Regions from separate parts of the Lactiplantibacillus paraxiangfangensis genome, predicted to be linked through region 1. Evidence: riboswitches for the same ligand, from Rfam matches in the RefSeq annotation. Region 1 holds a riboswitch; the other holds the start of a gene.
What was found. A riboswitch is a leader RNA that binds a small molecule or an ion and turns the genes downstream of it on or off. The one in region 1 is predicted to bind thiamine pyrophosphate.

Region 1 (4,424 bases):
GTTGTTGCTAACTCTGAATTATTCACCGATGAAGAATTCGACAAAGCCGTTAGTTTAGCAGAAGAATTAGGTGCCAACGTCCAAACAACGACGTTAGACTACTTAAGCGACGACCACATCAAGCAAAACACCCCTGATAGCTGGTACTTTGCTAAAAAGATGTTCTACGATCGTTTGAATGACTTAGCTACTGCTAATGGTAGCAACGCCGTTTTAGATGGAATGATCAAGAACGATGAAAATGACTACCGTCCTGGTTTGAAAGCCCGCACCGAAGCTGGCGCACGGAGCTTATTACAAGAAGCCGACTTCTTCAAAGTTGACGTTCGTGCTTTATCACAAGAATTAGGGTTAACTAACTGGAACAAGGTTGCTTCTTGCTCCGTATCTTCACGTTTCCCATACAACACGACTTTGACGCATGAAAACATCGCGCAAGTTATGGCTGCTGAAAAATACTTACGTAGCTTAGGCTTCCCAACGGTCCGTGTTCGTTTCCATGAAGACATTGCTCGGATTGAATTACCAGAAGCCCGGATCGGTGACTTCTTGGTCTTCAACGACCGTGTTAACCGCGAATTACAATCATTAGGTTTCCGTTACGTTACCTTAGACTTAGGCGGTTTCCGTAGTGGTCGTATGAACGATACCTTAACAAAACAACAAGTTGAAGCATTCGCTTAATTTGCTTGTCTGATTATCAATAAAAAATGAGTTGCCGCACACCTGATTATTCCAGGCGTGCGACAACTCATTTTTTATTTTTCAATTACGATTTAATCGAAATTAACGACTAATTTTCCCATCACCTGGTGCGCTTGAATCTGGGCGAGGCCCGCAACGAGTTGGTCACGGTCCAAGACCTGACTGATGAGCGGATCGACTTGATCCTTAGCAATTTTTGCCAGTAATTCAAAGGCCATCTGACCTAAATCAGCGATTTGAGTCGGATTGCCACTCCGGTGCGCACCGCCTAAGTCTAAGTTACTGATCGTGAGCGCCTGAGTAGCTGGAAATGCGGGTGGGTTTAAAACGCAGACCAGCTGGCCGTTATACGCGAGACGGGGAAGGTCCGCTTCAGCGTTACCCACCGTGTTAATGATGAGATCGACGCCTTGACCGGCCGTTAATGTTTGAATCCTATCGGTCACGTTTTCAGCGTGGTAGTCGATTTGGGCATCTGGTTTTAACTTAGCAACGAAGGCTTGTTTGCCCTTAGAAACCGTGGTGTAAACGGTCTTTCCGGCTTGCTTCGCTAATTGAATCGCCATACTGCCGACCCCACCAGCACCGGCGTGAACCAGGACTGTCTGGACATTGTTCAGGTTGGCTTTGCGATAAAGTGCTTGGTAGGCCGTTAATCCGGCACATAGGCTTCCCGCCGCGGTTTCAAAGTTAACGGTGGTTGGAATATCTGCGAGGGCGTCCGCCGGGAAACTGACGTATTCGGCAAAACAACCGTCCGTACCGAGATTACCGTGGCCGCACACCCGCTGGCCGGGCCGGAAATTATGGACGTCGGCACCAACTGCTTCAATGATACCCGCCACGTCTAAGCCTAGGGTGTGGGGGTAGGTCCAATCGGGATGGGGTCCAGTAAACACCTTATAATCGACCGGATTTAAGCCAACTGACTGGGTCTTAATTAAAACTTCGTTAGGCTTGATGGTTGGCATTGGGCGTTCCTGCCATTCCAAGTCGGTTAAGCGATGAGCGCTTGCGGTAGGCACAACTAAAGCTTGCATGAATTGTCACTCTTTTCTTCATATTTTGGGGATTGAGTCCATTATAACTGCTTTAGTTAGGATGTTTGAACGAAACGCTAGTTGTTAGACAGTTACGTAAAAAGTGTAAAAAGTTGTTTTAAAACAAAGATTGACGACAGCGGTTACAATCATTAAACTAAAGTTAATCAAACTAAATAATAATTAACACTAGGGGTGTCCAAAAATGGGCTGAGATGGTGCTGTGAGCACCGATCCCTTTGAACCTGTAAGTTCAGACTTGCGTAGGGAAAGTGTCACAGCTGATAGTTAGCGACCACTCGATCAATGCATGTTGATCAGTGGTCGTTTTTTTGGTTGGGCATGCCAATTAAAGGAGTGATTGATGATGAAATTAGCATTACTAAACGAATTACGTGATCAAAACCCAGTTGTTTTTAACATTTCCAACTTTGTGACGGTTCAAGACGTCGCTAATGGGCTGAACGCCCTCGGTGCGTCCCCCATCATGTCCGCAGAAGTTCAAGAAGCCGAAATGATGATTCAAATTGCGGGTGCGGTCTGTATCAACATCGGGACCCTCACGGAACAGCAAGTTCACCAGATGCACGTGGTTGGGCAATTTGCTAATCAGTATCATAAACCAGTCGTTTTAGATCCCGTCGCTGTCGGGGCGGTCCCGTATCGGAAAGCCGTTGCGACTGCTTTGTTGGCAGCCATTGACGTTGCGGTCATTCGTGGAAACGCCGGTGAAATTGCGGCGTTAGCCGATGTTGATTGGCAGGCTAAAGGAATTGACGCGGGTAACGGTCAGGGTGATTTGGTTGAAATCGCCAAGGCCTGTGCGCAAAAGTATCACTGCTGCGTGATCCTGTCCGGGCCAACCGATGTGATTACGGACGGCACGCGCGTTGCGCAAGTTCATAATGGGACGCCGCTATTTCAACTACACGTCGGTTCGGGTGACCTGCTTTCGAGTATTGTGGCGGCGTTTACCGCTGTCAGCGACGATTACTTTGAGGCGGCCCAGACGGCGTGCCTCGTTTTAGCAGCGACTGGCGAACTCGTGGCTAGTCAGTTAACGGCGGACCGGCCAGCCACGTTTGCCGTTGATTTGATCGATAAACTCAGTTTGGTAAAAGTATCAGAAATTAGCGATATTACAGCAATAAATTAGAAATCAAGGGGACAGGATATGAATGAATTTCCACAAGTGCTAACGATCGCGGGGACCGATAGTGGTGGCGGTGCTGGGGTGATGGCCGATTTGAAAACCATGCAGGCCCGGCACGTTTTTGGTACGGCGGTCGTCGTCGCGGTGACGGCTCAAAATACGTTGGGTGTTCAAGATTTTATGGCGATGCCGACGAAATTAATTGATGAACAGTGTGCGTCACTCGCCGATGACTTTAAAATTTTAGCGTGCAAAACGGGGATGCTAGCCGATGCCGAGCACGTACACGCGGTCGTTGAAAATTTGCGTCGCTACGATTTCGGTCCACTGACAGTTGACCCCGTCATGATTGCTAAGGGGGGCGCCCCATTGTTAGCCGAAGATGCGATTCAAACGGTTCGTGATGAATTACTCCCACTAGCAACGGTCGTGACGCCCAATTTACCCGAGGCTGAAAAACTGACGGGTTTGACGATTGCAGATAACGCAGCCATGGTCCAGGCTGGGCACGCGTTACAAAAGTTAGGCGCTAAAAACGTGATCATCAAAGGTGGTCACGAAGCGGATCCCAAAATGGCCAATGACTTTGTTTTGCTGGCGGATGGCACGGCTTTCTGGTTAAGCGCACCCCGGGTTGCAACGATCCGGACTCACGGCACGGGTGATACGCTGTCAGCTTGTCTTACCGCAGAACTGGCGAAGGGGCAGTCGATGGTGCAAGCGATTCAGACGGCCAAAGCCTACGTTGCGGGCACGATTCAGGATACGATTCAGGTTGGTCACGGACACGGACCGTTAAATCACTGGGCGACCCCTAGCAACGAGGTGACCGTTCATGACGCTTAAATTTAATCGAAACCAGTTACGGGCGTACTTCGTTTGTGGGACGCAGGATGTGCCGGGAGAAAATCTTGAAACGGTGGTGCAATCAGCATTAGATGCGGGTATTACGGCTTATCAATACCGGGATAAAGGGGCTAGTCAGCTAACGTCAAACGAACGCCTGGCATTGGGGCGCCGGTTACACCAACGTTGTGCGGCTGCGAACGTGCCGTTTATCGTGGATGATGACGTTGAGTTGGCACTCGCGTTGAATGCGGACGGTATTCACGTTGGTCAAAAGGATGATCGTGTCACGACGGTGTTGCAACGGGTCGCGGGGCAAATGTTTGTGGGCTTGTCGTGCTCAACCCTAGCAGAGGTGGCCATTGCGAATAAAGTTGCGGGAATCGCCTACATTGGGAGTGGTCCCATTTTCCCAACGACCTCAAAGGCGGATGCGGATCCGGTCGTCGGCCTGACTGGCTTGAAACAGCTGGTGGCGCATTCTCAGCGGCCAATCGTTGCAATTGGTGGGATTACTGAATCCCAATTAAAGTCGGTTGCGGCGACCGGCGTGGCGGGCTCGGCGGTGATTTCCATGATTGCGCGCAGTACGGATATGACGAGAACCATTGGTGCCATGCTGGCCGCAACGGCGCTTCAGTCATGACGGAACGGGGCGTCTTTAGGAGCCAGTTTCTACT
Region 2 (4,424 bases), on a different contig from region 1:
GCGTGGCACCGGTAAAGACGAATGCATAGATACGTGTGAACAGAACCCACGCCATTAATTCCTTTTGCCCGGTCCCGTTGATGTACTGGGTGCTCCAGAGCCCAATCGCCGGAATTAACGGCACAATTAAAAGCCAGAGGAGCGTTCGGAGCTTAACGCGGCAGGCAAGTAAGTAAATAATTGATAGAACGACTAGTGCGACGTTTAAGCTGACAATGTTTGTAAATGAAATTTCAAGTGCCACGATCAGTAGTAGCAATAATTTTAAACTAGGATTCATGAGGCGCACCCCCGTATTGTAACCGGTGATCAGCCAGTCGCAGGTGATAGTCGATTAGCGGGGTTAACCCGGTGAGTTGGTGACTAATAATGATCAGAGTCTGATGAGTTTCCATTAAGGTCGTTTGGAGTAGATCGACGAGGGCGTGAATGGACTTTAAATCCAGTCCCTTCAGCGGCTCATCCATTAACAAGACGGGTGACTGCATAATGAGCATCAATAAGATTTGTAACTTCTTCTTTTGCCCCTCGCTCAAAGTATAAATGACCTGATCATCGCGGCCCGCTAAGTTAAGTTGCGTCAGGGCCGCTTGGATGCGCGCGGGCGTAAAGTAATCGCTGTACGCGTACTTTTGACTCTGTGCGAGTTCTTCGGCCACGGTAATGTTAAAAAACTGAGCTTCGGCGTCTTGGAATAGTAACGCAACTTGCCGCGCGTAGCGTTTTCGCCGGATTTTTTGAATGTCTCGACCCTGATAGTTAATGGTGCCGTCGTAACGGTTTAAACGCACGAGGGCCTCGAACAAGGTAGACTTACCAGTCCCATTTGCCCCCGTAATTAATGTGTTGTGGTGGGCGTGGAGTTGTAGGTCGGTAGGGCTCAGCAAGGTGTGTTCGCCCTGACTAAGGCCCAACTGGTGGAGGTCAAATAACGGTTGTTCATCAATTGACGGTACCGGCCACGCTGGTAGCGCTTGCGGTTGAAAGGCCGCAAATAACTGCGCCCAGTCTGCTTTGGGGAGCACCTTCAATTGGTGTTCTGGCGTAATTTGGACCACGTGATCGACGAGCTCATCGTAGCCCGCGTAATCGTGGTCGGCTAAAATAATGGTTTTACCGCGGTGATCACGCAATTCGACCAGCCGTCGTAGTAGTCCGGCCCGAGCAATTGGATCGACACTCGCAAACGGTTCGTCTAACAAGATGACGTCGCTATCCATCGCAACGATGACCGCTAAGGCGACTTTTTGTTTTTCACCACCAGATAACTGACTGAGCAGCCGGTTTTGCAAGTCGCGAATACCGACAAAGTCGAGGGCGCTCGTGAGGCGGTGCATGATAATTTGGGGATCGGTTTGTTGATTCTCTAACGCGAAGATCAGTTCGTGTTCAACCGTGTCCATGGCGAACTGTTGGTTAGGATTTTGAAACATCATGGCGACGCGCTTAGAGCGGTCAGTTGCGGGGATGGCGCTGAGAAGCGTTTGGTCATAACGAATCTGGCCGTGTTCAGCTGGCAACGACAATAGGCCCGCAATTAACTGCAGTAACGTTGATTTACCGGTCCCAGAAGGCCCCGTCAGTAAGGTGAACTGGTGGGCGGGAAACTGAGCGGTGACGTGTTCAAAGATGGGCGTCTGCGCCGATGAATACGTATAAGATAAATTTTCAAGCGCAATCGTCGCCATGTAAAAGGACCTCCGAAAAATTAGTTAGTGTGTGTTTTTTTAAGAACGTGGCTACGGTCCAATAAATCCGTAATGGCGCGGGTCAGTAACCCACCAAAAACGAACATCGAACAGAACCGAACGACGAAGAAGAGGAGGAGTAGCCATAGTTGTAACTTGGCGTACCCGCTACGTGCTAAGTCCCAACCAAAAGTGACGATGGTCGTGGTGGCGGCGGTCGCAACTAGACCTAACCAGTCATAATGTTTGTAACGGGTCAGCGTAAAGCCTAATTCTGAACCGACCCCTTGTAAGACACCTGAGATCATCGTTGAGGCGCCCCATTGCCCCCCGAAAAGCATTTCAACAACGGATGCCAAAAACTCGCCGAGGACTGAAGCTCCTTTGATTCGTAGCATGTAGCCGGCAAGCATCCCGGGCATGCACCAGAGCCCGAGCAACAATTCGTTTGGAATTTGGCTCAAGCCTAACGGTGCGAAGACCGCGGTTAAAATATCGTAAATATAGTTGGTCCCTAAGAAAATAATACCGAAGAAAACGCCAATTAATGCTAATAAAATAATGTCACTTAAATACCAATCTTTTACCCATTTCACAAGTGTAACCTCCCATAGTATCTGATTCATCCACAGCATCCGTGCGACAAAAAACGCCTACCACGCAAAACGGTGGTAGACGGCTAAGTCATCATTGATGGTTCCCCAAATAAAAGCATTGCTTCCTGCGCTGGCATTGTCCAGATTCAGGTTCAATGGGTATTATCTCAGCCGTAGTTGGCACCCCAGTTGCTATTGTGGATGATAGGATTAGTGTAACGGAAAAATTTAGGAAGCGCAATCAAAATCCGTCGATTAGAAAGCAAACTTCACTAGAAAATCAAGAATATGTGGTTTACTAAGAATAGCAGCTAAAAAAGTAAACTTTGTTAGGAGGGTTGCTCCATGACGACGGAGATTTATGATTTTACGGAAACTGAAATGAGTGGTGAGACCCTGGCGTTGTCCCAATACCGTGGAAAAGTCCTGCTGATTGTGAATACGGCTAGCAACTGTGGCCTGGCACCACAATTTAAGGGCTTGGAGACGTTGTATCAGCGCTATCAAGGTGAGGGACTAGTGATTTTAGGCCTGCCATCGAACCAATTTCATCAGGAAAAGGCGGACGACGCTGAGACGCACGACTATTGTCAGCGGCACTACGGCGTGACGTTCCCGATGACGAAACGGGTACTGGTCAATGGCGATGAAGCTGATCCGTTATTCACTTATCTAAAACGGACGGCTGGCCACGGTCGAATCAAGTGGAATTTCACAAAATTTTTAATTGGGCGGGATGGACGCGTCTTAAATCGCTTCGCCCCCACAACGCGGCCAGTTGCCTTTGAAACGGCAATTCAAGATGCGTTAGCTGATCGATAAGCATTAGAAATAAGTTAGGAGTGGCATTAGTTTGGAAACATATACGTTGCGGGACGGTTTGACCGTTCCTAAGGTTGGGTTTGGAACTTATAAATTAAACGGGGCCCACGGTGTTCAGGTGATTGATTCAGCAATTGACCGGGGCTACCGGTTGTTGGACACGGCGTTTAATTACGAAAATGAAGGGGCCGTTGGTGAGGCGGTCCGGCGTTCTTCCGTGCCACGTTCGGAATTGATTATCTCTTCAAAGTTACCGGGCCGGCACCACGCCTATGATCAAGCAATTGAAACGATTCAGGAATCACTGTATCGGGCTGGATTAGACTACTACGATCTTTACTTGATCCACTGGCCAAATCCGAAAGAAGATCACTACGTTGAAGCTTGGCAGGCGTTGATCGACGCGCAAAAGTTGGGGTTGGTTCGTTCAATTGGGGTCTCAAACTTTTTGCCAGAACACTTAGACCGCTTGGAAAAAGAAACGGGCGTGATGCCCGTCATCAACCAAGTAGAACTCCACCCGTACTTTAATCAGCAGGCTCAACGCGACTACGATGCTGCTCACGGTATTTTGACGCAGGACTGGAGTCCACTGGGGCGTGCCAGTGAAATGTTACAAAATCCAGTTTTGAAAGAAATTGCGGCGCGTTATCAGAAAAACGTCGGTCAATTGATCTTGCGGTGGGAAGTCCAATTAGGAACGTTACCAATTCCGAAGTCGTCTACGCCTAAGCGGCAATTAGGTAATCGCGATATCTTCGACTTTGAAATCAATGCTGAAGACATGGCGACCATCAATGGCCTGAGTTCTGCGGACGGTCGGTTGAAGAATCAGAATCCGGCCTTTTACCAAGAGTTTTAAGTGTAAGCCCTAATAAATATGTATAAAAGATAACCCAGCGTTAAAGGCCACAGATCGTACTTGCCAATCCGGTAGTATAATCTGTAACCTTTAACGCTGGGTTATTTTAGTGGCTGTTTTTTTAAGGCTTAGCCACGATTAATGGTGATAATTTTAACTTGGTAATTGCCGTTCGGTGCGCTAACCGTCACAACGTCACCCGTACTGTGATTTGCGAGTGCGGCACCGATTGGGGAAGTGAAGGAGATTTTGTTTTCTTCTAAGTTAGCTTCTTGTTTCCCAACGAGCTGATAGGTAAGTTGGTCGTGATCGTCCATGAATTCAATGGTCACAAACTTGCCAATGTCCAGTTTGTCATTATCTGCCGGCTGAACGACCTGTGCGTATTGGAGCTGCTTGTTTAAAAAGCGTAACCGGCTTTCTAAGCGTCCTAAATCACGTTTGGCATTCGTATAC

Region 2: linked by a shared signal. The riboswitch ahead of AAA939_RS08715 (ECF transporter S component) and the one ahead of thiM (hydroxyethylthiazole kinase) in region 1 are both predicted to bind thiamine pyrophosphate.

The regions. Positions count from the first base shown of each region.
Region 1 is NZ_BTPW01000004.1:118,759-123,182, forward strand. Features, by position in the region: gene larE (ATP-dependent sacrificial sulfur transferase LarE) at 1-684, shown strand, start outside; gene AAA939_RS03195 (zinc-binding dehydrogenase) at 777-1,745, opposite strand; TPP riboswitch at 1,927-2,033, shown strand; gene thiM (hydroxyethylthiazole kinase) at 2,113-2,901, shown strand; gene thiD (bifunctional hydroxymethylpyrimidine kinase/phosphomethylpyrimidine kinase) at 2,920-3,744, shown strand; gene thiE (thiamine phosphate synthase) at 3,734-4,390, shown strand; gene cytX (putative hydroxymethylpyrimidine transporter CytX) at 4,387-4,424, shown strand, end outside.
Region 2 is NZ_BTPW01000013.1:50,081-54,504, forward strand. Features, by position in the region: gene AAA939_RS08705 (energy-coupling factor transporter transmembrane component T family protein) at 1-280, opposite strand, end outside; gene AAA939_RS08710 (ATP-binding cassette domain-containing protein) at 270-1,688, opposite strand; gene AAA939_RS08715 (ECF transporter S component) at 1,709-2,284, opposite strand; TPP riboswitch at 2,388-2,482, opposite strand; gene AAA939_RS08720 (glutathione peroxidase) at 2,630-3,106, shown strand; gene AAA939_RS08725 (aldo/keto reductase) at 3,138-3,968, shown strand; gene greA (transcription elongation factor GreA) at 4,097-4,424, opposite strand, start outside.